2 regions of the Streptomyces sp. NBC_00461 genome follow, and region 1 is predicted to be linked to the other one. Evidence: riboswitches for the same ligand, from Rfam matches in the RefSeq annotation. Region 1 holds a riboswitch; the other holds the start of a gene.
What was found. A riboswitch is a leader RNA that binds a small molecule or an ion and turns the genes downstream of it on or off. The one in region 1 is predicted to bind glycine.
Positions count from the first base shown of each region.

Region 2: another riboswitch for glycine. It lies ahead of gcvP (aminomethyl-transferring glycine dehydrogenase); the one in region 1 lies ahead of gcvT (glycine cleavage system aminomethyltransferase GcvT).

Region 1 is NZ_CP107902.1:6,831,081-6,845,332, forward strand. It holds gene OG870_RS31965 (zinc-dependent alcohol dehydrogenase family protein) at 1-39, shown strand, start outside; gene OG870_RS31970 (NADPH-dependent F420 reductase) at 148-825, shown strand; gene OG870_RS31975 (MOSC domain-containing protein) at 965-1,507, opposite strand; gene OG870_RS31980 (CHAT domain-containing protein) at 1,574-2,422, opposite strand; gene OG870_RS31985 (GH25 family lysozyme) at 2,466-3,023, opposite strand; gene OG870_RS31990 (L-serine ammonia-lyase) at 3,583-4,950, opposite strand; gene glyA (serine hydroxymethyltransferase) at 5,007-6,284, opposite strand; gene gcvH (glycine cleavage system protein GcvH) at 6,299-6,676, opposite strand; gene gcvT (glycine cleavage system aminomethyltransferase GcvT) at 6,797-7,915, opposite strand; glycine riboswitch at 7,959-8,067, opposite strand; glycine riboswitch at 8,068-8,168, opposite strand; gene OG870_RS32010 (AAA family ATPase) at 8,353-9,027, shown strand; gene OG870_RS32015 (enhanced serine sensitivity protein SseB) at 9,115-9,909, shown strand; gene OG870_RS32020 (enhanced serine sensitivity protein SseB C-terminal domain-containing protein) at 10,003-10,812, shown strand; gene OG870_RS32025 (ABC transporter permease) at 11,120-12,127, shown strand; gene OG870_RS32030 (ABC transporter substrate-binding protein) at 12,198-13,994, shown strand; gene OG870_RS32035 (ABC transporter permease) at 14,105-14,252, shown strand, end outside.
Region 2 is NZ_CP107902.1:1,623,282-1,637,533, reverse strand. It holds gene OG870_RS08010 (CDP-alcohol phosphatidyltransferase family protein) at 1-468, shown strand, start outside; gene OG870_RS08005 (mannose-1-phosphate guanyltransferase) at 584-3,079, shown strand; gene OG870_RS08000 (DUF881 domain-containing protein) at 3,187-4,092, shown strand; gene OG870_RS07995 (small basic family protein) at 4,089-4,421, shown strand; gene OG870_RS07990 (DUF881 domain-containing protein) at 4,427-5,305, shown strand; gene OG870_RS07985 (FHA domain-containing protein) at 5,370-6,275, shown strand; gene ftsR (transcriptional regulator FtsR) at 6,297-7,034, shown strand; gene OG870_RS07975 (bifunctional nuclease family protein) at 7,120-7,593, shown strand; gene OG870_RS07970 (MerR family transcriptional regulator) at 7,801-8,445, shown strand; gene OG870_RS07965 (DNA polymerase IV) at 8,525-9,889, shown strand; gene OG870_RS07960 (PRC-barrel domain-containing protein) at 9,898-10,275, opposite strand; glycine riboswitch at 10,389-10,484, shown strand; gene gcvP (aminomethyl-transferring glycine dehydrogenase) at 10,662-13,547, shown strand; gene OG870_RS07950 (TOBE domain-containing protein) at 13,589-14,008, opposite strand; gene OG870_RS07945 (ABC transporter ATP-binding protein) at 14,035-14,252, opposite strand, start outside.

The DNA of each region.
Region 1 (14,252 bases):
TCCAACCGGCACACGGGCAAGATCGTCGTACGGATCTGAGCGGGATCGTCGTACGGCCGGGCGCGGTCACCCGTTCGCAGCGGCCCGCGGAATAGTCAGGGAGCCCCCGGGGTTGACGCCGCCCAGACGCATGCGTGTGCATCGACCTTGGAAGGGCCTGTCATGAAGATCGGCATCATCGGCGCGGGCAACATCGGCGGCAACCTCACCAGGCGGCTCACCGCCCTCGGACACGACGTCTCCGTCGCCAACTCCCGCGGGCCCGAGACGCTCACCGCGCTGGCCGAGGAGACCGGCGCGAGGGCGGTACGGGTGGAGGAGGCGGCGCGCGGTGCGGAGGTCGTGGTGATCACGATCCCCGTCAAGGCGATCCCGAACCTGCCGAAGGGCGTCCTCGACGGCGCCGCGGAGAACGTCGTGGTGATCGACACCGGCAACTACTACCCGCAGCAGCGCGACGGCAGGATCGCGGCGATCGAGGACGAGGGCCTCACAGAGAGCGCCTGGACGGCGGACCGCATCGGCCACACCGTGATCAAGGCGTTCAACGGCACCTATGCCCAGGACATCCTGGAACGCCCGCGCCCGGCCGGCGACCCCGACCGCATGGCGCTCCCGGTCGCGGGCGACGACGAGGTGGCGAAGCGAACGGTACGGGCCCTGATCGACGATCTCGGCTTCGACACCGTAGACGCCGGCGGCCTGGAGGACTCCTGGCGGCAGCAGCCCGGCACACCGGTGTACGGGCTGCGCGAGGGTGTCGACGGGGTCACCAAGGCCCTCGCGGAGGCGCCGCAGGAGCGCCCGGCGGACTTCCGCGCGTAAGGGCCGCAAAAGGGGCGCAAAAGGGCCGCAACGGCCGTGGGCCGCACAGCCACACGGCCATCCAGTCGCATGCCTGTGTGACTGTGCGGCTGTGCGGCTGTGCGGCTGTGTGAGCGTGTGGCCGTTGCGGCCGTGTCGCTCAGACGATCTCCAGTGGCCGGTGCGGTCCGTCCGGCAGTTCGACCTTCACCGGATCCCCGGGCCGCACCGTCCCGCCGCTGACGACGACGCTCATGATCCCGGCCTTGAGCTGGAGCGTGCCGTCGCTGTCCCGCCCGACGACCCGCTTCAGCAGCCCGTGCTGGAACTTGTCGATCTGCAGACAGGGGTTGCGCAGCCCCGTGACCTCGACGACGGCCTCCGTCCCCAGCCGCAGCAGCGTTCCGGCGGGCAGGGCGAGGAGATCGATCCCGCGCGTGGTGACGTTCTCCCCGAGCTGCCCGGCCAGCACCTCGAACCCGGCCTCCCGGACCTCCTCGAACAGCTCCTCGTGTATGAGGTGCACCTGCCGAAGATTCGGCTGCGAGGGGTCCCTCGCCACCCGGGACCGGTGTTTCACCGTCGTACCGGCGTGCACGTCCCCCTCCACCCCGAGCCCTGCGAGCAAAGTGATGCTCTGCCGGTTCGGCTTGGTGAACGAGTACCCGCCGTTGCTGCTGACCGCACTGACTGCCCCACCCATCGTGAGGAGCTCCCCTCTTCCGTCTTGCCCCCACCGTACGACGACTGCTGCGCCGCAGGTCGGGACTTATACGGCCGCCCGCCGCGCCAGCACGAGCCCTCGTGCGTCGCCGGCCGTCATGGTGACCTGCGCCGCCCCGAGCGCGAAGGCCGCCGGCACATCGCGGCCGCGCCGCAGGCCCTCGTAGAAACCGCGGCTGAACGAGGCCGCGTCCTCGTCCAGCAGGGGGTGCCGAGAGCCGATGGAGAAGTCGGCGCACGACGTGAAGTCCCGCAGATCTCCGCCGAGATGACAGCCGGCCAGGACCAGGCAGTGCACGCCGCCGATCGCGGTCAGCGCCTGCGCGAGCCAGTCCGTGCGCACCGGTGCCGTCGCACCGTCGGGCGCCTCCATCAGCAGGAAACCGTCGGCCGAGCCGTGCCCGGCGAAGTGCACGACGTCCGGGCGGCCGTCGTCCAGCGCCGACACCACGTCGTCATTGCGCGCCGCCGCCCGCACCCGCAGGTCGATACGGCGGGACCCCGGCACCCGGACCGCGTCCTGAACACCGTCGAACTCCACGCCCAGCGCCAGCCGTTGCTCGGTCCGGGGCCCCGACATCAGGAAGAGCACCCGGGCCGGATCGGGCAGCCCGGAAAGCCGGTCGTCGAGGAGCTCCCTGAGCGCACGTGCACCCGGGTACTCGGCGAGAGCAGCCCTCAACAGCCCCTCCAGGGTGAAAGGGAACGCGCCGTGCTCCGTCAGCCGGCAGAGGGCGTACCAGCGCACGAGCGGCACCGCCTGGTCAGGCACCCGCGCCAGATCGCCGCCGAGCGGCTCCACCAGCAGCCGCGTCTCGGCGACCCCGGGATACAGCTCCGCCAACACCTTGACGACACCGTCCCGTTGCAGCCGGGCAGCAGTGAACTCCTCCACGGGCCCCACCCCCTCGGCCGAGGGTAGCCGTCAGGTGGTGCCGTCAGGCGTTGTCGGCCCACTCCTTCAGCGCGGCCTTGTCGGCGAAGTCCGCGACGTCCTTGTCGTGCGGCTCGCTGGTGTACTGGTGGAAGCGCCACTTGGCCTTGATGCGGGGCTTGCCGGCCGTGACGTAGTCGGCGATCCAGAGGCCGTCACCGGCGTACGACGTGGTGTCGACGTTCAGCCAGAAGTCCTGGTTCGCATAGAGGATCACCTGGTTGTTCGGCCGCAGCTCCTTCACCTTGCGGATGAACAGGTCCTTCTCCGCGTTGCTCGCGTGCGTGCCGGCGCTGTTGCGCTCCCAGTCGACGGCGAGGATGTCGCCCGCCTTCTCGGGGGCGTGTCTGACGAAGTACTCCGCCTGGGCCTGGAGGTTGCCCGGCCACAGGAAGTGGTAGAAGCCGACGACGAGACCGGCGTCACGACCCCGCTTCGTCTGGGCGGTGAGCCTCGGGTTGACGTACGAACGGCCCTCCGTCGCCTTGATGAAGACGAAGGAGAGACCGTCCGTGTCGTACGAGGAGGACTGGAACGCGCTTACGTCGATACCGCGCAGCATGGAGGGCCTCCCTGAATGACCGGTGGGGGGACAGGGGTTGATGTGTCTCCCACCTTGGCACGGGTGATCCCTTCCGGATGTGGAAAGGGAGTGGAAACGTCAACTTCTGAGGGTCGGCGGGGCCTTGGCAGGTACGGCGGCAACGTCGGCGGGGCGGGTCCGCCGACGTCAACGCAGTGTGGTTTCCGCCGGGCGGACGAGCGGGGTCTTCGGCGCCTCCGACCAAGAGCGGCACAGGGTCGGCACAGGGTTCAGGTCCTCGGTGGCCCAGACCGTGATGCTGGTGGCGTGTGGCCGTGAGGCCGGACAGGTGCGATCGCGTGGGTAGCCGGTTGCGGCGGGGCCTTGCCGTCGGCGCCAGGCGGCGGCTGGCGGTCAGGGCGGACCGGAACGGTGGCCGAGGGCGCCACAACCCCCGGGCCGGCAGACGCCCGTCCCGAGGGATGTCCCGGGGACTTTCACGCCTGTCGCCGGGACATCCCGGGGACTTTCCGCCGTGTGGGCAGGGAAGGCCCCGACAGCGCTGGAAGACGTGAACGCGCTGGTCAGGGCTGCTTCGTCAGCACTCGATGATGTTGACGGCCAGCCCGCCCCGCGCCGTCTCCTTGTACTTGACGCTCATGTCCGCGCCCGTGTCCTTCATCGTCTTGATGACCTTGTCCAGGGACACCATGTGCGAGCCGTCGCCGCGCATCGCCATCCGGGCGGCCGTGACCGCCTTCGCCGCGGCCATGCCGTTGCGTTCGATGCACGGGATCTGGACCAGTCCGCCGACCGGGTCGCAGGTCAGGCCGAGGTTGTGCTCCATGCCGATCTCGGCCGCGTTCTCGACCTGTTCGGGAGATCCGCCGAGCACCTCCGCGAGCGCGCCCGCCGCCATCGAGCAGGCGGAGCCGACCTCGCCCTGACAGCCGACCTCGGCGCCGGAGATGGACGCGTTCTCCTTGAAGAGCATGCCGATCGCGCCGGCGGCGAGGAGGAAGCGGACCACGCCGTCCTCGTCCGCACCGGGTACGAAGTTGATGTAGTAGTGCAGGACCGCCGGGATGATGCCCGCGGCACCGTTGGTCGGGGCGGTGACCACGCGGCCGCCCGCGGCGTTCTCCTCGTTCACCGCCATCGCGTAGAGCGTGATCCACTCCATCGCGTGCGCCAACGCGTCGCCCTCGGCGCGGAGTTGGCGGGCCGACATGGCGGCCCGGCGGCGTACCTTCAGACCGCCGGGGAGGATGCCCTCGCGGGACATGCCGCGCGCCACGCACGCCTGCATGACCCGCCAGATCTCCAGCAGCCCGGTGCGGATCTCCCCCTCGGTGCGCCAGGCCCGCTCGTTCTCCAGCATCAGGGCGGAGATCGACAGACCCGTCTCCTTGGTCAGGCGCAGCAGTTCGTCGCCGGTGCGGAAGGGGTACTTCAGCACGGTGTCGTCCAGCTTGATGCGGTCCGCGCCGACCGCGTCCTCGTCGACGACGAAGCCGCCGCCCACCGAGTAGTACGTCTTCGACAGCAACTCCGTACCGGCCGCGTCGTGTGCCCACAGCGTCATGCCGTTCGCGTGGTACTGGAGGGTCTTGCGACGGTGCAGCTTCAGGTCGTCGTCGAAGGAGAACGGGATCTCGTGCTCGCCCAGCAGCCGGATCCGGCCCGCCTGCTTGATCCGCTCCACCCGGTCGTCGGCACCCTCCACGTCCACCGTCCGCGGCGAGGCGCCCTCCAGGCCGAGCAGCACCGCCTTGGGCGTTCCGTGGCCGTGGCCGGTCGCGCCGAGCGAGCCGTACAGCTCCGCCCGTACCGACGCGACGGAGTCCAGCACCTCCTCGTTGCGCAGCCGGCGGGCGAACATGCGGGCCGCGCGCATCGGGCCGACCGTGTGGGAGCTGGACGGGCCGATGCCGATCGAGAACAGGTCGAAGACCGAGATGGCCACGGGGACTCCTCACTCTGGGGTGGCGGGGGTGCCCGGACAGGCACCCCCGCCGGGAACTACTTGGTCAGGCCGGGGTACAGCGGGTGCTTGTCGGCAAGGGCCTTGACCCGGGCCTTCAGCGATTCCACGTCGGCCTCCCCGAAGGGAGAAGCCGCCTTGAGCGTCTCGGCGATCACGTCCGCGACCTCGGCGAAGTCCTCGGCCGTGAAGCCGCGGGTGGCGAGGGCGGGCGTGCCCACCCGCAGCCCCGACGTCACCATCGGCGGGCGCGGGTCGTTCGGGACGGCGTTGCGGTTGACCGTGATGCCGACCTCGTGGAGACGGTCCTCGGCCTGCTGCCCGTCCAGTTCGGACTCGCGCAGGTCGACGAGGATGAGGTGGACGTCGGTGCCGCCGGAGAGCACGTTGACCCCGGCCTCCCGGGCGTCGTCGGCCGTCAGACGCTCGGCGAGGATGCGCGCACCCTCCACCGTACGCCGCTGGCGCTCCTTGAACTCCTCGCCGGCGGCGACCTTGAAGGAGACCGCCTTCGCCGCGATCACGTGCTCCAGGGGACCGCCCTGGAAGCCCGGGAAGACGGAGGAGTTCAGCTTCTTCGCGAACTCCTTCTTCGCGAGGATGATCCCGCCGCGCGGACCGCCCAGCGTCTTGTGGGTGGTGGAGGTGACCACGTCCGCGTAGTCGACGGGGTTCGGGTGCAGCCCCGCGGCCACCAGGCCCGCGAAGTGCGCCATGTCGACCCACAGGTACGCCTCGACCTCGTCGGCGATCCTGCGGAACTCCGCGAAGTCCAGCTGCCGCGGATACGCCGACCACCCGGCGATGATCACCTTCGGGCGGTGCTCCTTGGCCAGCCGCTCCAGCTCCGCCATGTCGACGAGACCGGCGTCGTCGACGTGGTAGGCGACGACGTTGAACTGCTTGCCGGAGAAGTTCAGCCGCATCCCGTGGGTCAGATGCCCGCCGTGCGCCAGGTCCAGGCCGAGGATGGTGTCGCCGGGCTGGGCCAGCGCGAACAGGGCGGCCTGGTTGGCGGAGGCGCCGGAGTGGGGCTGGACGTTGGCGTACTCGGCGCCGAACAGCTCCTTGACCCGGTCGATGGCGATCTGCTCGGCGACGTCGACGTGCTCGCAGCCGCCGTAGTAGCGGCGGCCGGGGTAGCCCTCGGCGTACTTGTTGGTGAGGACCGAGCCCTGCGCCTCCATGACCGCGACCGGGGCGAAGTTCTCCGAGGCGATCATCTCAAGGGTGGACTGCTGCCGGTGCAGCTCGGCGTCGACCGCGGCGGCGATCTCCGGGTCGAGCTCGTGCAGGTGCGTGTTCAATGCGGACATGCGTCTACGGCCCCTCAGCCGGCGTTCTGGGCGGTGTACTCGTCGGCGGAGAGCAGGTCGCCCGGCTCGTCCGTGAGGCGGACCTTGAAGAGCCAACCGCCCTCGAAGGGGGCCGAGTTCACCAGGGACGGGTCGTTCACCACGTCCTCGTTGATCTCGGTGATCTCACCGGTGACGGGGGAGTACAGGTCGCTGACCGACTTGGTCGACTCCAGCTCGCCGCAGGTCTCGCCCGCGGTCACGGCGGAGCCCACCTCGGGAAGCTGGGCGTAGACGACATCGCCGAGCGCGTTGGCCGCGAACTCCGTGATGCCGACCGTCGAGACGCCGTCCTCGGCGGCCGACAGCCACTCGTGCTCCTTGCTGTAGCGCAGCTGCTGGGGGTTGCTCATGGCCTGAATTCTCCTGTACGCGAGGGAGTGCTGATGAATGGGTGACTGCTGGATACGCGTGTGAGCAGGAAAGATATGCGCGCGGTCACGTCCGTGGACGGGCCGCCCACCGCCCAGTCTCTACTTCCGGCGCTTGTAGAACGGCAGCGGCACGACCTCGTACGGTTCGTGAGCGCCCCGGATGTCCACGCCCACCCCGGGTGCGCCCGGGGCCGCGTGCGCCGCGTCGACGTACGCCATCGCGATCGGTTTGCCCAGCGTGGGGGAGGGCGCACCGGAGGTGACCTCGCCGATCACCTCACCGCCGGCCACGACCGGGTACCCGGCGCGTGGGACCCGGCGGCCCTCGGCGACCAGGCCGACCAGGACGCGCGGCGGGTTCGACTCGGCGCGTGCGGCGGCCTCTTGCAGGGCCTCGCGGCCCACGAAGTCGCCCTCCTTCTCGAACTTCACCACCCGTCCGAGCCCGGCGTCGAAGGGCGTGAGCGAGGTGGACAGCTCATGCCCGTACAGCGGCATGCCCGCCTCCAGGCGCAGGGTGTCCCGGCAGGACAGTCCGCAGGGGACGAGGCCGACGGGCGCGCCGGCCTCGGTCAGCGCCTGCCACAGCTTCTCCGCGTCACCGGGGGCGACGAACAGCTCGAAGCCGTCCTCGCCGGTGTAGCCGGTGCGCGCGACGAGGGCCGGGACACCGGCGACGGTGCCGGGCAGGCCGGCGTAGTACTTCAGGGCGTCGAGGTCGGCGTCGGTGAGGGACGAGAGGATGCCCGCGGCCTCGGGGCCCTGCACGGCGATCAGCGCGTACGCGTCACGGTCGTCGCGCACCTCGGCGTCGAAGCCGGCGGCCCGCTCGACGAGCGCGTCCAGCACCACCTGGGCGTTGGAGGCGTTCGCGACGACCAGGTACTCGCTCTCGCCGAGCCGGTAGACGATCAGGTCGTCGAGGATGCCGCCGTCGGCCCGGCAGATCATGGTGTAGCGGGCGCGGCCGACGCCGACGGAGGCGATGTTGCCGACCAGGGCGAAGTTCAGGAGCTGGGCGGCCTGCGGGCCGGTCACGGCGATCTCGCCCATGTGGGAGAGGTCGAAGAGTCCGGCCTTCGTCCGTACGGCGAGATGCTCGTCGCGCTCGGAGCCGTAGCGCAGGGGCATGTCCCAGCCGGCGAAGTCGGTCATCGTCGCACCGAGGGAACGATGCAGGGCGTCGAGCGCGGTACGACGGATGTGGGTACTGCTCATCGGACGGTCGTCTCCCAGGGCATAGCGGGACAGGCGAGGGCATTCCTCCCCATCTGTCATCGGAACCTGAGAGGTTCGCCATGACCGCGCGCGGCATGGCTTGCACCGTGGGTGGGACCACCGGGAAACGGCGGCCCGCTTTTCAGATGTGCCTCGCCCGCGCGGTAACGGGGCCTGAGAGATTCAAGGGAGGGACTTGCTCCTTCGGCGCCCCGGCAGACAGTGCTGCTGGGGACTCTCCCGCGCGGATTCAAACGGCCGGTATGCAGTTGGCGCGCACATCATCGCACGGCGGGTCCGCGGGCGGCAGGCCGGACCTGGCACCTCTTTGTAACTGGCTTGTGGCAAGGCGATCACGAAAACACCAGACACCGCGCATTACCTTCTCTTTACACTTGAAGGGCAGGGGACTCCGTACCCGGCCCCAGGGGAGGACGATCACGGTGGACAGGACCACGGCGTACGCCACGAGCTCGGCCGTCGCGCTGCCCGAGCAGCCCGCGGCCCCGGCCCAGGAGGCGTGCGCGGTCCGGCCGGAACCCGTGGTCCGCGATCTGCGCGAGCGCTCGGGCCGTAGCCCGCACGCCCTGCTCTTCGGCCCCCGCGACCTGGTGGTGATCACCGGCCTGCCCGGCAGCGGCAAGTCCACGCTGATGGAGCGCGCGGTGCGCGGCGTCCGTATCGACTCCCAGGACGCCCGCGACCGCTGGGACGCCCGCGCCTCCCGCTACCTGCCGTACGCGGTCTACCGCCCCCTGGTCCGGCTCGCCCACTACGCCGGGCTGCACCGCGCCCTGCGCGGCGGCGAGGGCGTCGTCGTGCACGACTGCGGCACGCAGGCCTGGGTGCGTGGCTGGCTGGCCCGCGAGGCACGGCGCCGCGGCGGCCTCCTGCATCTGGTGCTGCTCGACGTCACCCCCGGCGCGGCGCTTCGGGGCCAGCGCGAGCGCGGCCGCGGCGTCTCCCGCTACGCGTTCCTGCGGCACCGCACGGCGGCGGGCCGGCTGATCCGCGCGGTGGAGCGGGGCGATCTGCCCGAGGGTGTCGGCTCGGCGGTGCTGCTGGACCGGGACGCGGCGGACGTACTGCGCAGGATCGGCTTCACGGGCTGACCCCTTTGTCCGTCCCACCCGTTAGCCTTTCCGGGCACACCAGTGGTTCTCAGCAGGCAGTGGTTCTCAGCAGGCGGTCGGACACAGATGGACTTCCCAGCGGATCTTCCCGCGGACTTTCCCGTACAGGCACACCCCCATCCGCACGGCGGATGGCCAGGCAACGAACTGGAGGAGGTGCTGTCGGCCTCCCTCGGCATGCCCTCGGCGGGTGGCCGGATCATCGAGGTGCTCGGACGCAGTTTCCTCTGGGTCCCGTTGCCCGGCGGCGGTGGCCCGCACAGCGGCCCCCTCGACCTGCCGACGCTGGAGATCGAGGGCCAGGGCTATGTCCCCGTCTTCAGCTCCGAGGAGCAGTTCCGCCAGGTCGTCGGCTCCCACATGTCGTACACGATCGCCCCGGCCGTCGAGTTCGCCCGCGGGCTGCCCCCGCAGGTGGGCCTCGCGATCAACCCGGACGGAGTGGTCGGCGTCCCCCTCCCGCCGGCCGCGGTCGCCGAGCTGTGCCGGGCGGGCCGCACCCCGCTGGACGGCCTGGCCTCCGGAGCCCGCGTCAAGCTCTTCGAACCGGACTGGCAGGACGACCCGGTCGACTTCCTGGCCGCGGCCTGCGCCGAGTTCGCGCAGACGGGCGTGGTCGTCACGGCCCGCCGCTGCCTCGCCGTCGTCGAGACGGCCGACCCGGTGATGTTCGTGGGCGTCGAACTCTCCCTGCGGGAGGGCGACCTGCGGGCGCTTCCCCTGGCCGCCCTGGAGCGGGCGGCGACCGCGGTTCCCACCCCGTGGCCGGTCAACCTGGTCCTCCTGGACGTGACGGACGACCCGGTGGCGAACTGGATGCGAGAGCAGGTGCGCCCGTTCTATACGGGCGATCACCTGTGAGCGCCGCAAGGGGCGAAGGCACAACAAGTCCGGAGCCCCCGGGCGCTTAAGCTGTTGGCAGAAGTGGGGCAACTTCCAGAAGGGGCGGTACACGTGAGCGCCAGCGGCACCACGACCGGGACGGTCGAGCACATGCTGCGCCAGGTGACGCCGGGGCGCTACGACGCCTACGAGGCACTCCTCCGCGCACTGGCCGCCCCCGGCGCCGGCCAGATCTGGATGCTCCTGTGGCACGGCCAGGCGGGCTCCCCGGACGCCCAGTACGGAAACATGGAGGTCGAGGGCTACGGCTACGCCCCGTGCGTCACCTCCGCCCAGGAGCTCTCGGCCAGCGGCTGGAACAGGTCGTACGAGGTGGTCGACGGCCTGGACGTGGCCCGGACCCTGTACCCCGACCACTTCGGCCTCTGGCTCAACCCGCACGCCCCGGGCGGCGGCCTGGGCATCCCCTGGCTCGACCTGCGCCGTATCGCCACCGGCCTGGAGCGCCAGGCCGCCGGTCCGCTGCGCCTGTCGGATCCCGCGATCGAGATCCCGCAGTTCTACGCCCTGCTCGCGCAGAACGCCCACCGCACCCCGTCCGTCCGCTCGCTGCGCCGGGCCTGGGTGCAGCCGGCCCTCGGGGCGCCGTATCTCGCCATCGGCCTGGACGTGTACGACACGAGCCCGCCCGCGGTGGACTCGGTGCGGGCCATGATGCAGCAGTCCATCGGCGCCGTCCCGGACGGACTGCCGGTGTCGACGGTGGCGATGTCCGACGAGTACGACCCGGTCGCCCTGTGGATGCGCGCGAGCGCCCGCCCCTTCTACGACCGCGAGGCCCACGCGGCGGCCCCGGCGCAGGCCCCGGCCCAGGCGCCGGTGTCCGGGTACGGCTACCCCCCGGTGCACGGCGGATACTGAGACGGCAGGCTTGGTCCGTACCGGGCTGGCCTGATCTTCGCGCGTAGATAGCGCCAGAAGATCCCTCCATGTCCAGGATGTCCGCAATGAACCCCGTCCGACCGCTGTTACCCGCTGTCCGGATAACGGAACACACCAGCCTGCATCACGTTTACGCATCCTTTCCCCGCCAAGTCTGGCAACAGATCGCCAAAGCGTTGAAGACTCCCGCTCCAGGGGGGTTCGCCCCCGTGTATTACGGACTGATCACGCCGCTACAGCGGCAAGTGCGGGCCGGCTACCGCCGGTTGAGAGGGGTCCCTGCCAGATGACGGCACCATTGCACGAGCCGACCGCGGAAGCGGCCCCGAGCGCGGCCGAAGAAGCGGCGGTCGCCACTGCCGGTGAAAAGGCAGTTCAGGGGCGTTCCCTGGGCCGGATCGCCTGGGAGCGCCTCAAGCGGGACAAGCTCGCCCTCGCGGGCGGCATCGTCGTGCTCGCCCTCATCGTGATCGCCCTGCTCGCTCCACTGCTCACGGACCTGATCGGACAGGACCCCGACGCCTACCACGAGAGCCTGATCGACCCGCTCTTCGGTACGCCCAAGGGGTCCCTGGGCGGCATCAGCGCCGATCACCTGCTGGGGGTCGAGCCGGTCAACGGCCGCGACATCTTCGCCCGTGTCCTCTACGGTGCCCGGATCTCGCTGCTGGTCGGCTTCCTGTCCGCGATCGTCGCCGTCGTGCTCGGCACGTTCCTGGGCGTCCTGGCCGGTTTCTTCGGCGGCTGGGTCGACTCGGTCATCAGCCGCGTCATGGACGGTCTGCTCGCCTTCCCGCAGCTGCTCTTCATCATCGCCCTGGTCTCCGTCATGCCGAACGAGATGCTCGGTCTGACCGGATCCAGCGTGCGCGTGTTCGTGATGATCCTGGTCATCGGATTCTTCGGCTGGCCCTACATCGGACGCGTGGTTCGCGGCCAGACGCTCTCGCTGCGTGAGCGCGAGTACGTCGAGGCCGCCCGATCGCTGGGCGGCGGGCGCTTCTACATCCTGTTCAAGGAACTGCTGCCCAACCTCGTCGCCCCCATCATCGTGTACACGACGATGATGATCCCCACCAACATCCTGACCGAGGCGGCACTCAGCTTCCTGGGCGTCGGCGTCAAGCCGCCCACGTCCTCGTGGGGGCAGATGCTCTCGACCGCGATCGATTACTACGACTCGGACCCCATGTTCATGGTGGTGCCCGGCGTGGCGATCTTCATCACCGTTCTGGCCTTCAACCTCTTCGGCGACGGCGTGCGGGACGCGCTCGACCCGAAGGGTTCGCGCTGAACTGCCGTACCCCAAGCGTCCCGTGAGCACCTCCACGGGGTCTCTCATCAAATCCGGAGGATCCGAGATCGTGACTACCCAACGCACCTCAGGGCGGCGTAAGCAGGCTTTGGCCGCTGCCGCCGCGGTCGCCGGCATGCTGACCATGGCGGCGTGCGGCGGCGGCAACGACGACGGCGGTTCGAAGAACGGTGCAGCCGGCTTCGACGCGGCGAACAACAAGGTCGCCCAGGCGTCGCAGGTCAAGAAGGGCGGCGAGCTGAAGTTCGTCACCACCCAGGACGCCGACTCGTGGGACACCACACGCGGTTACTACGGCTTCATGTGGGACTTCTCGCGCTACTACAGCCGCCAGCTGCTCACCTACAAGACCGAGCCGGGCGCCAAGGGCGCCGAGGTCACGCCGGACCTCGCCACGGACGAGGGCCAGGTCTCGGCCGACGGCAAGACGTACACCTTCCACCTACGTGACGGAATCACGTGGGAGGACGGCAAGGCGATCACGTCCCAGGACATCAAGTACGGCATCGAGCGCTCCTGGGCCCAGGACGTCCTGTCCGGCGGTCCGGTCTACCTGCAGCAGATGCTCGACCCCAACAAGACCTACAAGGGTCCGTACAAGGACACGTCCAAGGACAAGCTCGGCCTGAAGGCGATCGACACGCCCGACGCCAAGACGATCGTCTTCCACCTGCCGTCGGCGAACTCCGACTTCAAGCAGGTCCTGGCCATGACCTCGGCCTCGCCGGTCCGCCAGGACATGGACACCAAGTCCAAGTACGGTCTGAAGCCGTTCTCCTCCGGCCCGTACAAGTTCCAGTCGTACAGCCCGGGCAAGTCGCTGATCCTGGTCCGCAACACCAGCTGGAAGGCCTCCTCGGACCCGATCCGCAAGGCCTACCCGGACAAGATCTCGCTCACCATCTCGTCCAACCAGAGCGACTCCGACCAGCGTCTGATCAACGGCGACTACGACATCGACGCCAGCCAGACGGGTCTTGGCCCGCAGGGCCGCACCATCGCCCTGAAGCAGCACAAGGCCAACCTGGACAACCCGGTGTCCGGCTTCATCCGCTACGCGGTCTTCCCGCAGACGGTCAAGCCGTTCGACAACGTCGAGTGCCGCAAGGCCGTCATCTACGCCGCCGACCACGTCTCCCTGCAGACCGCGCGTGGCGGCCCCGTCGCCGGTGGCCTCATCGGCACCAACATGCTCCCGCCGTCGGTCCCGGGTTCCGAGGGCCAGAAGTACGACCCGTACAAGATCGCCGGTGAGAACAAGAACGGCAACGACGCCCTGGCCAAGCAGGCGCTGAAGGCCTGCGGTAAGCCGAACGGCTTCAAGACCACCATCGCGGTCCGCAACAACAAGCAGCAGGAGGTGGCCACGGCCACGTCCCTGCAGGCGGCGCTGAAGAAGGTCGGCATCCAGGCCGACATCTACCAGTACGACGGCTCGCAGAGCGCCGGCATCATCGGTGCCCCGGCCAACGTCGAGAAGAAGAAGCTCGGCATCATCATCATGGGCTGGGGTCCCGACTTCCCGAGCGTCCAGGGTTACGGCATCCCGCTGTGGAGCAGCAAGTACATCCTCCAGAGCGGTAACAACAACTTCGCCATGATCAAGGACAAGACGATCGACGGCCTCTTCGACCAGTACAACGCCACGAAGGCGACGGACGACGCGAAGAAGACCGAGATCGCCACGGAGATCAACCACAAGGTCAGCGAGGGCGCGTACTACCTGCCCTTCACCTTCGAGCGGCTGCTCAACTTCCGCGGCTCGAACCTGGCCAACGTGTACACGACGAACGCGTACAGCGGTTACTACGACTTCGTCAACCTCGGCCTGAAGTCCACGAAGTAAACCCGGCACACCCGCCGTACGGCACGAAAGGCAGGTGAAGGCCGGCGCGGCGTGACCGCGGGCCACCGGACAACCTCCGGAGGCCCGCGGTCCGCAGCGGGCCGTAAGCTGTGCTCGCTTACCTCCTCAGGCGGCTGTTCGCCGCCGCAGTGATGCTCGTGGTCATCATCCTGGTGGTCTTCAGCATCTTCTTCCTCGTCCCCAAGTGGGCGGGCGTGGACATCGCCACGAGCTTCGTGGGCAAGCAGGCCGACCCTG
Region 2 (14,252 bases), 5.2 Mb from region 1:
TGGGCGCTGCTGGTGCTGGCTCTGAGCGGAGTCAGCGATTACCTCGACGGCAAGCTCGCGCGGCGTTGGAACCAGATCAGCAGCCTCGGCCGGCTCCTCGACCCGGCAGCCGACCGGCTCTACATTCTCTCCACGTTGGTGGGCCTCACCTGGCGCGAGATTCTGCCGATCTGGTTGACCGCTCTACTTCTGGCGCGTGAGCTGGTCCTCTTGGTGATGGTGGGCATCCTCAGGCGGCACGGCTATCCGCCGCCGCAGGTGAACTTCCTGGGGAAGGCAGCCACGTTCAACCTGATGTACGCCTTCCCGTTGCTCCTGCTCAGTGACGGCACCGGATGGATCTCGTCACTCGCTGCTATTTTCGGATGGGCGTTCGCAGGATGGGGTACAACGCTCTACTGGTGGGCAGGAGTCCTCTACGTGGTACAAGTCCGCCGCCTGGTCCGTGCGGACGCCATGGCCGATTGAACTCGCCGATTCCTGCGGCCGTAGCGGCTCGATGGCCCTCGGCGGAAAAGTGCGGGACAATCTGGATGGGTGAAGTCGGCTAGACCGTCGTCTCTTTGAGGAGGACGCTTCCGACATGAAGGCCGTCGTGATGGCCGGAGGCGAAGGCACACGCCTTCGCCCCATGACCTCAAGCATGCCCAAGCCGCTCCTGCCCGTGGCCAACCGCCCGATCATGGAGCATGTGCTACGGCTGCTCAAAAGGCATGGGCTGAACGAGACCGTCGTAACTGTCCAGTTCCTGGCCTCATTGGTCAAGAACTATTTCGGTGATGGCGAAGAGCTCGGAATGGAGCTTTCCTATGCCAACGAGGAGAAGCCACTCGGTACCGCAGGGAGCGTCAAGAACGCGGAAGAGGCGTTGAAGGACGATGCTTTCCTCGTCATCTCCGGTGATGCCCTGACCGACTTCGACCTCACCGAGCTGATCAACTTCCACAAGGAAAAGGGTGCGCTCGTCACTGTGTGTCTGACGCGCGTGCCCAATCCGCTGGAGTTCGGTATCACGATCGTCGACGAAGAAGGCAAGGTCGAGCGCTTCCTCGAGAAGCCGACCTGGGGCCAGGTTTTCTCCGACACCGTGAACACGGGCATCTATGTCATGGAGCCCGAGGTCTTCGACTATGTCGAGCCCGATGTGCCCGTCGACTGGTCCGGGGATGTCTTCCCGCAGTTGATGAAGGAGGGCAAGCCGATCTATGGCTATGTCGCCGAGGGCTACTGGGAGGACGTCGGCACCCACGAGAGCTATGTGAAGGCGCAGGCCGATGTCCTGGAGGGCAAGGTCGACGTCGAGATCGACGGTTTCGAGATCTCCCCGGGTGTGTGGGTGGCGGAAGGCGCCGAGGTACATCCCGATGCCGTTCTCCGCGGACCCCTCTACATCGGTGACTACGCCAAGGTCGAGGCCGGCGCCGAAATTCGCGAGCACTCGGTTGTGGGCTCGAACGTCGTCGTGAAGAGCGGCGCTTTCCTGCACAAATCCGTGGTGCACGACAACGTCTACGTGGGGCAGCACTGCAATCTGCGTGGGTGTGTCGTCGGAAGGAACACCGACATCATGCGTGCCGCGCGGATCGAGGACGGCGCGGTCATCGGCGACGAGTGCCTCATCGGTGAAGAATCGATCGTTCAGGGCAATGTGCGGGTCTACCCGTTCAAGACCATCGAGGCCGGCGCCTTCGTGAACACCTCGGTGATCTGGGAGTCCAGGGGGCAGGCGCATCTCTTCGGTGCTCGTGGCGTCTCCGGCATCCTGAACGTCGAGATCACGCCAGAGCTCGCGGTGCGGCTCGCCGGCGCCTACGCGACGACCCTGAAGAAGGGCTCCACTGTCACCACGGCTCGCGACCACTCCCGTGGCGCGCGTGCCCTGAAGCGGGCGGTCATCTCCGCTCTGCAGGCCAGCGCGATCGACGTGCGCGACCTGGAGAACGTACCGCTGCCCGTCGCCCGGCAGCAGACCGCGCGGGGCAGTGCCGGCGGGATCATGATCAGGACCACGCCCGGGGTGCCGGACTCCGTGGACATCATGTTCTTCGACGGGAACGGCGCCGATCTGTCCCAGGGCAGCCAGCGAAAGCTGGACCGGGTGTTCGCACGGCAGGAGTACCGCAGGGCGTTCCCCGGTGAGATCGGGGATCTGCACTTCCCCGCCAGCGTCTTCGACTCGTACACAGGGTCGCTGCTGCGCAATGTCGACACGACCGGGATCAAGGAGTCCGGACTGAAGGTCGTCGTCGACGCGTCGAACGGCAGTGCCGGTCTCGTCCTGCCCAGCCTGCTCGGCAAGCTCGGCGTGGACTCGCTGACGATCAACCCGGGGCTCGATGAGTCGCGGCCGACCGAGACCGCAGATGTCCGGCGGTCCGGGCTGGTGCGGCTCGGTGAGATCGTGGCGTCCTCGCGGGCCGCCTTCGGGGTGCGGTTCGACCCGGTCGGCGAGCGGCTGTCGCTGGTCGACGAGAAGGGGCGGATCGTCGAGGACGACCGTGCGTTGCTCGTCATGCTCGACCTGGTGGCCGCCGAGCGGCGCAGCGGGCGAGTGGCGCTGCCGGTGACCACGACGAGGATCGCCGAGCAGGTGGCGGCCTACCACGGGACGCAGGTGGAGTGGACGACGACCTCGCCCGACGACCTGACACGGGTCGGCGGTGACGACTCGACCATCTTCGGCGGTGACGGCAGGGCCGGCTTCATCATCCCGGAATTCAGCAGTGTCTTCGACGGTACGGCTGCCTTCGTACGGCTGATCGGGCTGGTGGCGCGGACGCAGCTCACCCTGAGCCAGATCGACGCGCGGATTCCGCGTGCGCACGTCCTGAAACGCGATCTGGCGACCCCCTGGGCCGTCAAGGGGCTTGTGATGCGGCGGGTCGTCGAAGCGGCCGGAGACCGCTTCGTGGACACCACCGACGGCGTGCGGGTCGTGGAGACCGACGGGCGCTGGGTGATGGTGCTGCCGGACCCAGCCGAGGCGGTCACCCACCTGTGGGCGGAAGGGCCGGACGACGCCTCCGCACAGGCTCTGCTCGACGAGTGGTCGGCGGTCGTGGACAGCGCAGGGCGCTGAAAGACGCAGCACGCGCGCGTGCCGGACAGGTGTCCCCAACGGGGCCTGTCCGGCACGCGGGTGGGGCCATTCGGAGGTAGTGGGCGCGACGTGCGACGATGTGCTGCATGCCGCAGCAGCCCCCCGTTCGGAGCACACCCACGCGATCATCGCGCCCGGACGCCTCCATGTCGCTGCTCACCAACGTCATGGACCACAGCCTCGACGACGGCTACGCCGAGGCGGCCGCCCGGAAGAAGGCTGAGGGCGCGGGCGGCATGCCGAAGACCCTCCAGGCCAGGCTCGGCCTGGCCGCCGGGCTGGTGCTCGCGGCTCTCGTCGTGACCGTCGGAGCGGCACAGGCGCGCGTGGCGGCTCCCGTCGTCGCCAAGGAGCGGGAGGAGCTGATCGACCGCATCGACCGCGAGACCGCGGCGGCGGACAAGCTGGAAGGCTCCGTGGACAAACTGCGCGACGACGTGAGTGCGCGGCAGCGGGAGGCACTGAAGCACAGCGGTGGCGGAGACAAGAGCGAGCTGGTGGGCATTCTGTCCGGTGCGGTGCAAGTGCACGGCCCCGGCGTGAAGCTCGTCGTGAACGACGCCAAGGAAGCCACCAGCGGCGGAAACGGCGACCCGCGCGAGACCTCGGACTTCTCCGACACCGGTCGGGTGCGCGACCGCGACATGCAGCGCGTGGTCAACGGGCTGTGGGAGTCGGGGGCCGAGGCCGTCTCCATCAACGGCCAGCGGCTGACGGCGCTGTCGGCGATCAGGGCCGCGGGAGACGCGATACTGGTCGACAACAAGCCACTGGTTCCGCCTTACACGGTGCTCGCCGTGGGGAACGGCAAACAGCTGAGCACCAGGTTCCAGAACAGTGCCGACGGGCTGTATCTGCATGCCCTGCAGGAGAACTACGGCATCCGGACCAGCATCTCCGTGGAGAGCGACCTCCGGTTGCCCGCAGCACCGAGTGTGATCGTACGTACTGCACAGCCGAGCACCGAGAAAACTGAGAAGGGCACATCGTGATCGCCGTACTGGGCCTCGTCGTGGGAGTCGTGGCCGGACTGTTGGTCCGGCCTGAGGTTCCGGCGGTCGTCGAGCCTTATCTGCCGATCGCCGTCGTCGCGGCGCTCGACGCCGTCTTCGGTGGTCTGCGGGCCATGCTCGACGGGATTTTCGACGACAAGGTCTTCGTGGTGTCGTTCCTGTCCAACGTGGTCGTGGCCGCGCTGATCGTGTTCCTGGGGGACAAGTTGGGCGTGGGCGCCCAGTTGTCCACCGGTGTCGTCGTGGTGCTCGGTATCCGTATCTTTTCGAACGCCGCGGCGATCCGACGACACGTCTTCCGGGCGTGAGGCCGATGAGCGACCAGGAAGAGACGCCGGAGAACAGGCTGCGCAAGGAACTCCCGAAGGAGGTCCCCGCCACTGCTCCCGACGCCGCGGCAGTCCCCGAGGAGAACCTCACGGAAAGCCCCGAGGAGAACCTCCCGGAGAACCCCGAGAAGGGGCAGCCCGCTCTGACCGGGCGGCAGCGGCTGGTGAAGGGGTTGTGGCCGCCGCGCCTCACCCGTGCCCAACTCATCGTCGCCGTCCTGCTGTTCGGCCTCGGTTTCGGTCTGGCCGTCCAGGTGGCCTCGAACAGCAACAGTGACAGTGCCCTGCGCGGCGCGCGTCAGGAAGATCTCGTTCGCATCCTGGATGAACTCGACGACCGTACTCAGCGTCTTGAGGACGAGAAGCAGGGACTGGAGAAGCAGCGCGACGAGCTGGAGAACAGCTCCGACCAGGCCGAGGAGGCCCGCAAGCAGACCGTCGAGAAGGAGAAGCAACTCGGCATTCTGGCGGGCACGGTGGCCGCGCAGGGTCCCGGCATCACGATGACGATCGAGGACACGAAGGGGACGGTCCAGGCGGACATGCTGCTCGACGCGATCCAGGAGCTGCGCGCGGCCGGTGCCGAGGCGATCCAGGTGAACGGCGTGCGCGTCGTGGCCGGCACGTATCTCACCGACTCCGGCAAGAGCGTGAGCGTCGACGGGAACAAGATCAACGCGCCCTATCGTTTCAAGGTCATCGGCAAGCCGGAGGACCTGGAGCCGGCGCTCAACATCCCTGGGGGCGTGGTGCAGACTCTGGAGAAGGAGCAGGCCACCGTGACCGTCGAGCGGTCGACCAAGATCGTCGTGGACGCCTTGCGAGCGGCGAAGCGGCCTGACTACGCTCGGTCGTCCTCCTAGTGAACCGGCGGTGCATGGGCGGCGTCCGGCAGGGGCATGAGGTTGCGGGGGGTCGGCGCACCGAATGGGTGGTGCGTGGTGGAAACTGTCTGGTGGATACGGACGTTGTGAGGATGTCCGGGTCGGCCGGTGTATGCAATCAGGGTTCGTCCTGCCCCACGGGCGGGTCTGTTTCGGTCAAGGGGAATCGCCCGTGAAGTTGTTTGCGAAGTTGTTCGGCAGGAACGCGCGAGAGGACAGCGCCAATGCGACCGCGCGTCATCGCGCGCAACCAGACGCCGAGGGCCAGCGCCCGCTGTTCCGGGACCAGATTCCTGGCCCGGGCGGCGACATTTCCGGAGGTCAGGGCGCGCCGTCTGTTGACCCTGCGCAGTCCGGCGGCATAGGTTTCGGGCAACCGTCAACCTCAAGTACGGGTGGAGGGTTTTCCCCTATGTCGGCCCTGGTGTGTACGAGGTGCGGTAACCGCAACGCGGAGAACAGCCGCTTCTGTTCCAACTGCGGTGCGCCGCTGCGGGCAGGGGCGACTCCCGAGCGGCCGTCCGAGACGACGTCCACGATCTCCATTTCCGGTATCGAGGCCTACGACGCCGAGGTCACCGGACAGACGCAGATGCCGGCGCTCTCTCCCGAGGCGCAGGCGGCCGTCGACGCGCTGCCCGTGGGCTCCGCGCTTCTGGTCGTGCGCCGCGGACCGAACTCGGGCAGCCGCTTCCTGCTGGACGGCGACCTGACCACGGCCGGGCGTCATCCGCAGAGCGACATCTTCCTGGACGACGTGACGGTCTCGCGCCGTCACGTGGAGTTCCGCCGCGGTGCGGACGGCGCGTTCACGGTGGCCGACGTGGGCAGCCTGAACGGCACGTACGTCAACCGCGAGCGGATCGACCAGGTCGGTCTGAACAACGGCGACGAGGTCCAGATCGGCAAGTACCGACTGGTCTTCTACGCGAGCCAGCGGGGCTACTGACCCCTCCCTCAGGGAATGCCCATGCTTAGAACACCGAGCGGCGGTGCCGGGCACGGTACCGCCGCCACGGACACTGGTCTGATGAGCATCGGCACGGTGCTGAACGTGCTTCGAGACGAGTTTCCCGAAGTCACCATCTCCAAGATCCGTTTCCTGGAGTCGGAGGGGCTCATCGAGCCGCAGCGCACCCCCTCGGGGTATCGCAAGTTCAGCGCGGACGACGTCGAGCGCCTCGGCCACGTCCTGAGAATGCAGCGGGACCACTATCTGCCCCTCAAGGTGATCCGCGAGCACCTGGACGCCGTGGAGCGCGGTGAAGCCGTACCCCTGCCCGCCGTGGGGCGTCAGCGGGACGGGGAGGCCCTGCTGGAGCCGTCCGAGGGGCCCACGGCGGCCCGGATCGGGCGGTCCGAGCTGCTCGCGGCCGCCGGGATCGGCGAGCAGGAGCTCGAGGAGTGGGAGTCGTACGGACTCGTCGCACCGCTGCCGGACGGGGCGTACGACGCGGAGACGGTGACCGTGGCGTCGCTCGTCGTGGAGCTGGGGCGGTTCGGGATCGAACCGCGGCACCTGAGGGCCATGAAGGCGGCCGCCGACCGTGAGGCAGGTCTTGTGGACCAGGTGGTGGCTCCGTTGAAGCGCCACCGCAATCCGCAGACGAGGGCGCATGCCCAGGCGCGTACGAAGGAGCTGGCGGCGCTCACGGTGAAGCTGCACGCTGCGCTCGTACAGACCGCGCTGGGCGTGCGACTGCCGTGATTCCGGCGCGTGCGCGAAGGCCGGATCGTCCCCCCGTTCTCTGCCCGACTACCCAAACATCCCGGGCACGTCCTAGGGTTGCTGTGTGAACGAGCTCGATGTCGTAGGTGTCCGGGTCGAAATGCCCTCCAACCAACCGATCGTGCTCCTGCGTGAAGTGGGAGGCGACCGCTACCTCCCCATCTGGATCGGACCGGGGGAGGCGACGGCGATCGCGTTCGCCCAGCAGGGCATGGCCCCCGCCCGCCCGCTGACCCACGACCTGTTCAAGGACGTGCTGGAGGCCGTCGGTCAGGAGCTCACCGAAGTACGCATCACGGATCTGCGTGAGGGCGTCTTCTACGCGGAGCTGGTCTTCGCCAGCGGGGTCGAGGTCAGTGCCCGTCCGTCCGACGCCATAGCGCTGGCCCTGCGCACCGGAACGCCGATCTACGGCAGCGACGGCGTGCTGGACGACGCGGGCATCGCGATCCCGGACGAGCAGGAGGACGAGGTGGAGAAGTTCCGCGAGTTCCTCGACCAGATCTCGCCGGAGGACTTCGGGACCAGCAGCCAGTGAGGGCGCCTCACATGCCGGCAAGTGCCGGTGGCGAGTGAGTGCGTCCTGCGGCCCCCTCCGAGCGCATTCGGCTAGCCTTTCCCCGCGGTTGGGTGCGGGAAACCACTCCTAGGGTGATTATCACTCGGCGTGCCGAGTGTGGCGGTCGTTGACGCACCACTGGTGGCTGCCTACCGTCGAGGGGGCAGGTCAAGGACGGAGGTCGGCGTGAGAAGCAGCGGCGACGGTACGGCTGGGGGTGCCTCGGGACGCAGTCTCGGGGACAGTGGCCCGTACCCGCTTCATGGCAGCGCGGCCGATCACGCTCCGCAGCGACCGGCGGGTGTGCCGAGCAGCGGAGGGGCGACGTCCATGGCGTTGGAGCAGATCGGCTACCGCGGCCCGACGGCCTGCGCGGCCGCCGGCATCACCTACCGCCAACTGGACTACTGGGCCCGCACCGGCCTCGTCGAACCCAGTGTGCGGCCCGCGAGCGGGTCGGGGACGCAGCGGCTGTACAGCTTCCGCGACGTCGTCGTCCTGAAGATCGTCAAGAGGTTCCTTGACACCGGTGTGTCGCTGCAGAACATCCGCACGGCGGTACAGCACCTGCGTGAGCGCGGCTTCCGGGACCTGGAGCGCATGACGCTGATGAGCGACGGTGCCACGGTCTACGAGTGCACCTCGCCCGACGAGGTGCACGCGCTGCTCCAGGGCGGCCAGGGCATCTTCGGGATCGCCGTCGGTGTGGTGTGGCGGGACGTCGAGAGCGCCCTGTCGCAACTGCACGGCGAGCGGATCGACACCGGCGAGACCCTGATCGGGCACAATCCGGCGGACGAGCTGGCGCGGCGGCGCAACCGGGCGGTCTGAGCGATTGTCCCGAGGTGCCGTGAGGCGCTCGGGCGGTCGTACGACGGCATTGTCAGTGGCGTAGGGCAGCATCGGACATGTGAGAAACGCGCCCACGATCCTGCATCTCGACATGGATGCCTTCTACGCCTCGGCGGAGCAGGCATCCAAGCCGAGTCTGCGTGGGAAGGCCGTGATCGTGGGCGGACTCGGGCCGCGCGGGGTGGTCGCGACGGCTTCGTACGAGGCGAGGGTGTTCGGGGTGCGGTCGGCGATGCCGATGGCCCAGGCACGGCGGCTGGCGCCGAACGCCGCGTATCTGGTGCCGCGCTTCGGGTTCTACCGGTCGATCAGCGAGCAGGTCATGGCGTTGTTGCACTCGCTGTCGCCGCTCGTGGAGCCGCTGAGCCTGGACGAGGCCTTCGTGGACCTGGAGGCCGGGGAGGTGGCCTGGGACGCGGCGTCGGCGCGGCTGGTGGGTGAGAAGCTGCGGGCGGACATACGGGCCGGTACGGCACTGACCGGGTCCGTGGGCCTCGCCGCGTCCAAGATGATCGCGAAGATCGCCTCCGAGGAGGCGAAGCCGGACGGGCTGGTGCTGATCGAGCCGGGGACCGAGCGGGCGCTGCTCGGGCCGATGTCGGTGCGGACGCTGCCGGGGGTAGGGCCTGCGACCGGGGACCATCTGCGGCGGGCCGGGATCACCACGGTCGACGAGATCGCCGAGGCGGGCGAGGACGAGCTGGTCCGGCTGCTGGGCAAGGCCCACGGGCACGCGCTGCACGCCATGGCGCTGGCGCACGACGACCGGCCCGTGGTCGCGGAGCGGGAGACCAAGTCGGTGTCGGTCGAGGACACCTACGACGTGGACATCCACGACCGGCTGAGGGTGGGCCTTGAGGTGCAGCGGCTGGCCGAGCGATGCGTGCGGCGGCTGCGCGGGGCGGGGCTTTCGGGGCGGACCATCGTGCTCAAGGTGCGCCGCTACGACTTCTCGACGCTGACGCGTTCCGAGACGTTGCGGGGGCCCACCGACGATCCGGGGGTGGTGCGGGAGGCGGCCGCCCGGCTGCTGGACATGGTGGACACCACGGGTGGCGTACGACTGCTCGGTGTCGGGGTCAGCGGGCTCGCCGACTACACGCAGGAGGATCTGTTCGCGCAGGCCGCGGGGGAGCGGACGGAGGTGACGGTGGAGGAGACGGCGGACGAACCCGCACCGGAGCAGGAGGCACCCGCCGAGCGGCGCTGGCCCGCGGGGCACGATGTGCGGCATGCCGAGTTCGGGCACGGGTGGGTGCAGGGCAGCGGCCTCGGGCGGGTCACCGTGCGGTTCGAGACGCCCGACTCGGAGCCCGGGCGGGTGCGGACGTTCCGGACCGACGACCCCGAGCTGGAGATGGCGGATCCGCTGCCGTTGGTGGCGGGTGGATCCGCGGCTTCCGTGGACGGGGTTCCGTGTTGACGTGCACCTCAGGCGTCGGCGTCCTCCGTGCCGGCGATCCTGCCGAAGGACCGGTCCGGGACCGAGGGAGGAGAGGCGATGTCGAGACCGTAGTGGTGGTAGAGCTGAAGTTCCTGTTCGGGGGAGAGATGGCGGCCGACCCCGAAGTCGGGGGCGTCCTTGATGAGGGAGCGGTCGAAGGGGACGTGGAGGGTGCCCTCGACCAGTTCGCTGGGCTTCAGGGGGACGAAGGCGTCCCGGGAGAACAGGCCGGTGCGTATGGCCGCCCACTCCGGCACGCCCGTCGCGTCGTCGAGATAGACCTCGTCGATGGTGCCGAGCTTGGTGCCGCTGCGGTCGAACGCCTTGCGGCCGATCAGGTTGCGCGGATCGATGTCGGTCTGCACGGGCCCTCCACTTGGTCGCAACTCATTCGTAAGCACTACAAAAGAGCACATCGGGGCAGGCGGCCACTCGAAGGACCGGGTGGTGCGCTCGCTGGTAGGCTGACAGCGGCTGCTGACCCCGTGCGGGAGAGTCCTCCGGACGCCACCGGAGGCGCCGAAGGAGCAAATCCTCCCCGGAATCTCTCAGGCTCACGTACCGCGCGGACGAGGTCACTCTGGAAAGCAGGGCGGGTGTCGACGGCTTCCGCTCTCACCGACGGTGAAAGCCGGACATCCTCGGATGGTCCGGTGAAGCTCTCAGGTCGAGATGACAGAGGGGGAGGCCGATCGGGTACCCGCGCCGTGGTACCCCTCGAAGGTCGTGGCAGACCAGGAGGCCTCCGCAAATGACCGCCCATCGCATTCCGCTCTCCGAGCTCGAGAAGGGGATCCCCTTCGAGCAGCGTCACATCGGCCCCGATCATGAGGCTCGGGCCAAGATGCTCGCGCATGTCGGCTACGGCTCCCTGGACGAGCTCACGGCCGCCGCGGTGCCGGATGTGATCAAGAACGCCGATGCCCTGGATCTGCCGGGCGCGCGTACCGAGGCCGAGGTGCTGGCCGAGCTGCGTTCGCTGGCCGATCGCAACCAGGTTCTCGATTCCATGATCGGGCTCGGGTACTACGGGACCTTCACCCCGCCCGTGATCCTGCGCAACGTGATGGAGAATCCCGCCTGGTACACGGCCTACACGCCCTACCAGCCGGAGATCTCGCAGGGGCGCCTGGAGGCCCTGCTGAACTTCCAGACGATGGTCGCCGACCTCACCGGGCTGCCGACCTCCGGTGCCTCGCTGCTCGACGAGGGCACGGCCGCCGCCGAGGCGATGGCGTTGTCCCGGCGCATGGGCAGGAACAAGAAGGGCCTGTTCCTTATCGACGCGGACGTGCTGCCGCAGACCGTCGCCGTGATCGAGACCCGCGCCGAGCCGACGGGCGTGGAGGTCGTGGTCGCGGACCTCAGCGAGGGCATTCCGGCGGAGATCGCCGGGCGTGAGATCAACGGCGTGCTCGTCCAGTACCCGGGTGCCTCCGGTGTCGTACGCGACATCAAGGCGTTGATCGACCAGGCGCACGAGCTCGGCGCGCTCGTCACCGTCGCCGCCGACCTGCTCGCGCTGACGCTGCTGAAGTCGCCCGGTGAGCTGGGTGCGGACATCGCCGTCGGTACGACGCAGCGGTTCGGTGTGCCGATGGGCTTCGGCGGGCCGCACGCCGGCTACATGGCCGTACACGAGAAGTTCGCGCGCAGCCTGCCCGGGCGGCTCGTGGGGGTGTCCGTGGACGCCGACGGGAACAAGGCCTACCGGCTGGCGCTGCAGACCCGCGAGCAGCACATCCGTCGCGAGAAGGCGACCAGCAACATCTGCACCGCCCAGGTACTGCTCGCCGTCATGGCCGGTATGTACGCCGTGTACCACGGGCCCGACGGGCTGAGGGGCATCGCGCAGCGCACCCACCGGTACGCCACGATCCTCGCCGCGGGGCTCACCGCCGGCGGCGTCGAGGTCGTGCACGGCTCGTACTTCGACACGCTCACCGCGCGCGTGCCGGGCCGCGCCGCCGAGGTGGTGGCCACCGCACGTGAGAACGGCGTCAACCTCCACTTCGTCGACGCCGACCAGGTGTCGATCGCCTGTGACGAGACCACCTTGCGGGCCCAACTGGGCGCCGTGTGGGCCGCGTTCGGGGTCGAGGGCGACATCGAGGCGCTGGACGAGGCCGCCGGGGAAGCGATCCCGCAGGCCCTGCTGCGCAGCGACGCATTCCTCACCCACCCCGTCTTCCACCAGCACCGCTCCGAGACCGCGATGCTGCGCTACCTGCGCCGGCTCGCCGACCGCGACTACGCGCTCGACCGCGGCATGATCCCGCTGGGCTCCTGCACCATGAAGCTCAACGCGACCACGGAGATGGAGCCGGTCACCTGGCCCGAGTTCGGGCAGCTGCACCCGTTCGCGCCCGCCGAGCAGGCGCAGGGGTATCTCACGCTCATCCGTGAGCTGGAGGAGCGGCTCGCCGAGGTCACCGGGTACGACAAGGTGTCGCTGCAGCCCAACGCCGGTTCGCAGGGCGAGCTGGCCGGGCTGCTCGCCGTCCGCGGATACCACCGGGCCAACGGCGACGAGCAGCGGACCGTGTGTCTGATCCCGTCCTCCGCACACGGCACGAACGCCGCCAGCGCCGTCATGGCCGGCATGAAGGTCGTCGTCGTGAAGACCGCCGAGGACGGCGAGATCGACGTCGAGGACCTGCGGGCGAAGATCGAGCAGTACCGCGACGAGCTGTCCGTGCTGATGATCACGTACCCCTCCACGCACGGTGTGTTCGAGGAGCATGTCGCCGACATCTGCGCGCAGGTGCACGAGGCCGGCGGGCAGGTGTACGTCGACGGGGCCAACCTCAACGCCCTGGTGGGGCTTGCCAAGCCGGGGCACTTCGGCGGTGACGTCTCGCACCTCAACCTGCACAAGACCTTCTGCATCCCGCACGGCGGCGGCGGTCCCGGGGTCGGTCCGGTCGGTGTGCGCGCGCACCTGGCGCCGTATCTGCCGAACCACCCGATGCAGCCGGCGGCCGGTCCCGAGACGGGTGTCGGGCCGATATCGGCGGCTCCGTGGGGTTCCGCGGGGATCCTGCCGATCTCGTGGGCGTACGTCCGGCTGATGGGCGGCGAGGGCCTGAAGCGTGCCACGCAGGTGGCGGTCCTCAGCGCCAACTACATCGCCAAGCGGCTCGAACCGCACTACCCCGTGCTCTACAACGGCCCCGGCGGCCTGGTCGCGCACGAGTGCATCATCGACCTGCGACCGCTGACCAGGGCGACCGGTGTGAGCGTCGACGACGTCGCCAAGCGGCTGATCGACTACGGGTTCCACGCGCCGACGATGTCGTTCCCGGTGGCCGGCACGTTGATGATCGAGCCGACCGAGTCCGAGGACCTGATCGAGCTGGACCGGTTCTGCGACACGATGATCGCCATCCGTGCGGAGATCGAGAAGGTCGGCGCGGGCGAGTGGCCGGCCGAGGACAACCCGCTCCGGGGTGCGCCGCACACGGCCGCCGCGCTCGGTGGGGAGTGGGAGCACGCGTACACGCGTGAGGAGGCTGTCTTCCCGGCCGGGGTGTCGGTCGCCGACAAGTACTGGCCGCCGGTGCGTCGGATCGACCAGGCCTTCGGTGACCGCAACCTGGTCTGCTCGTGCCCGCCGCTGGACGCGTACGAGGACTGAGCCGGAAACGAGGGGCCCCGCTTCGGCGGGGCCTCTTCGCGTTATGCCGTAGCGAGCGAGATCTCGGTCGACTTGATCAGGGCGACGACCGTTGTGCCGGAAGCCAGACCGAGGTCCTGGGCGGCGTCCCTCGTGATCGCGGAGGTGAGTTCGCCGCCCTCGACGGCCACCTTGACGGAGGCCATCGCACCGCCGGAGGTGACCGCGGTGACCGTGCCGGGCAGCTGGTTGCGGATGGACAGGCCCTTGACCGGGCCGGTGGCGAGGGAGACCTCTGTCGACTTCACCAGGGCGCGGACCGCGGAGCCCGGGGCGAGCGCCAGGTCGTTCACGGCTTCAAGGGTGATCGCCGCGGTGAGGTCCTGGCCGCCGGCGAGGCGGATGCCGACGGTGGCCATCGCCTCGCCGGGGGTGATGGCGGTGACGGTGCCGGGGAGTTGGTTTCGGATGCTCAGGGTCATGGCATCACGGTAGGGCTTTGAGGGCCTTATGCAGGGTATGCGTGGGTCTGTACGGCCTTGACCGTCGCCCAGACCGTTGCGCCCGGGCGCAGGTCGAGTTCGGCCGCGGCGACCGTGGTGAGGTCGGCGGCCAGCGGGAGTTCGCCGGTGAGGTCCGCGCGGATCTGGTCGCCGTGCGTCTCCAGGCCGGCCACCTCGCAGCGCCAGTGGTTGCGGGCGCTGGAGCCGGTGGGCGGGTCCCGGA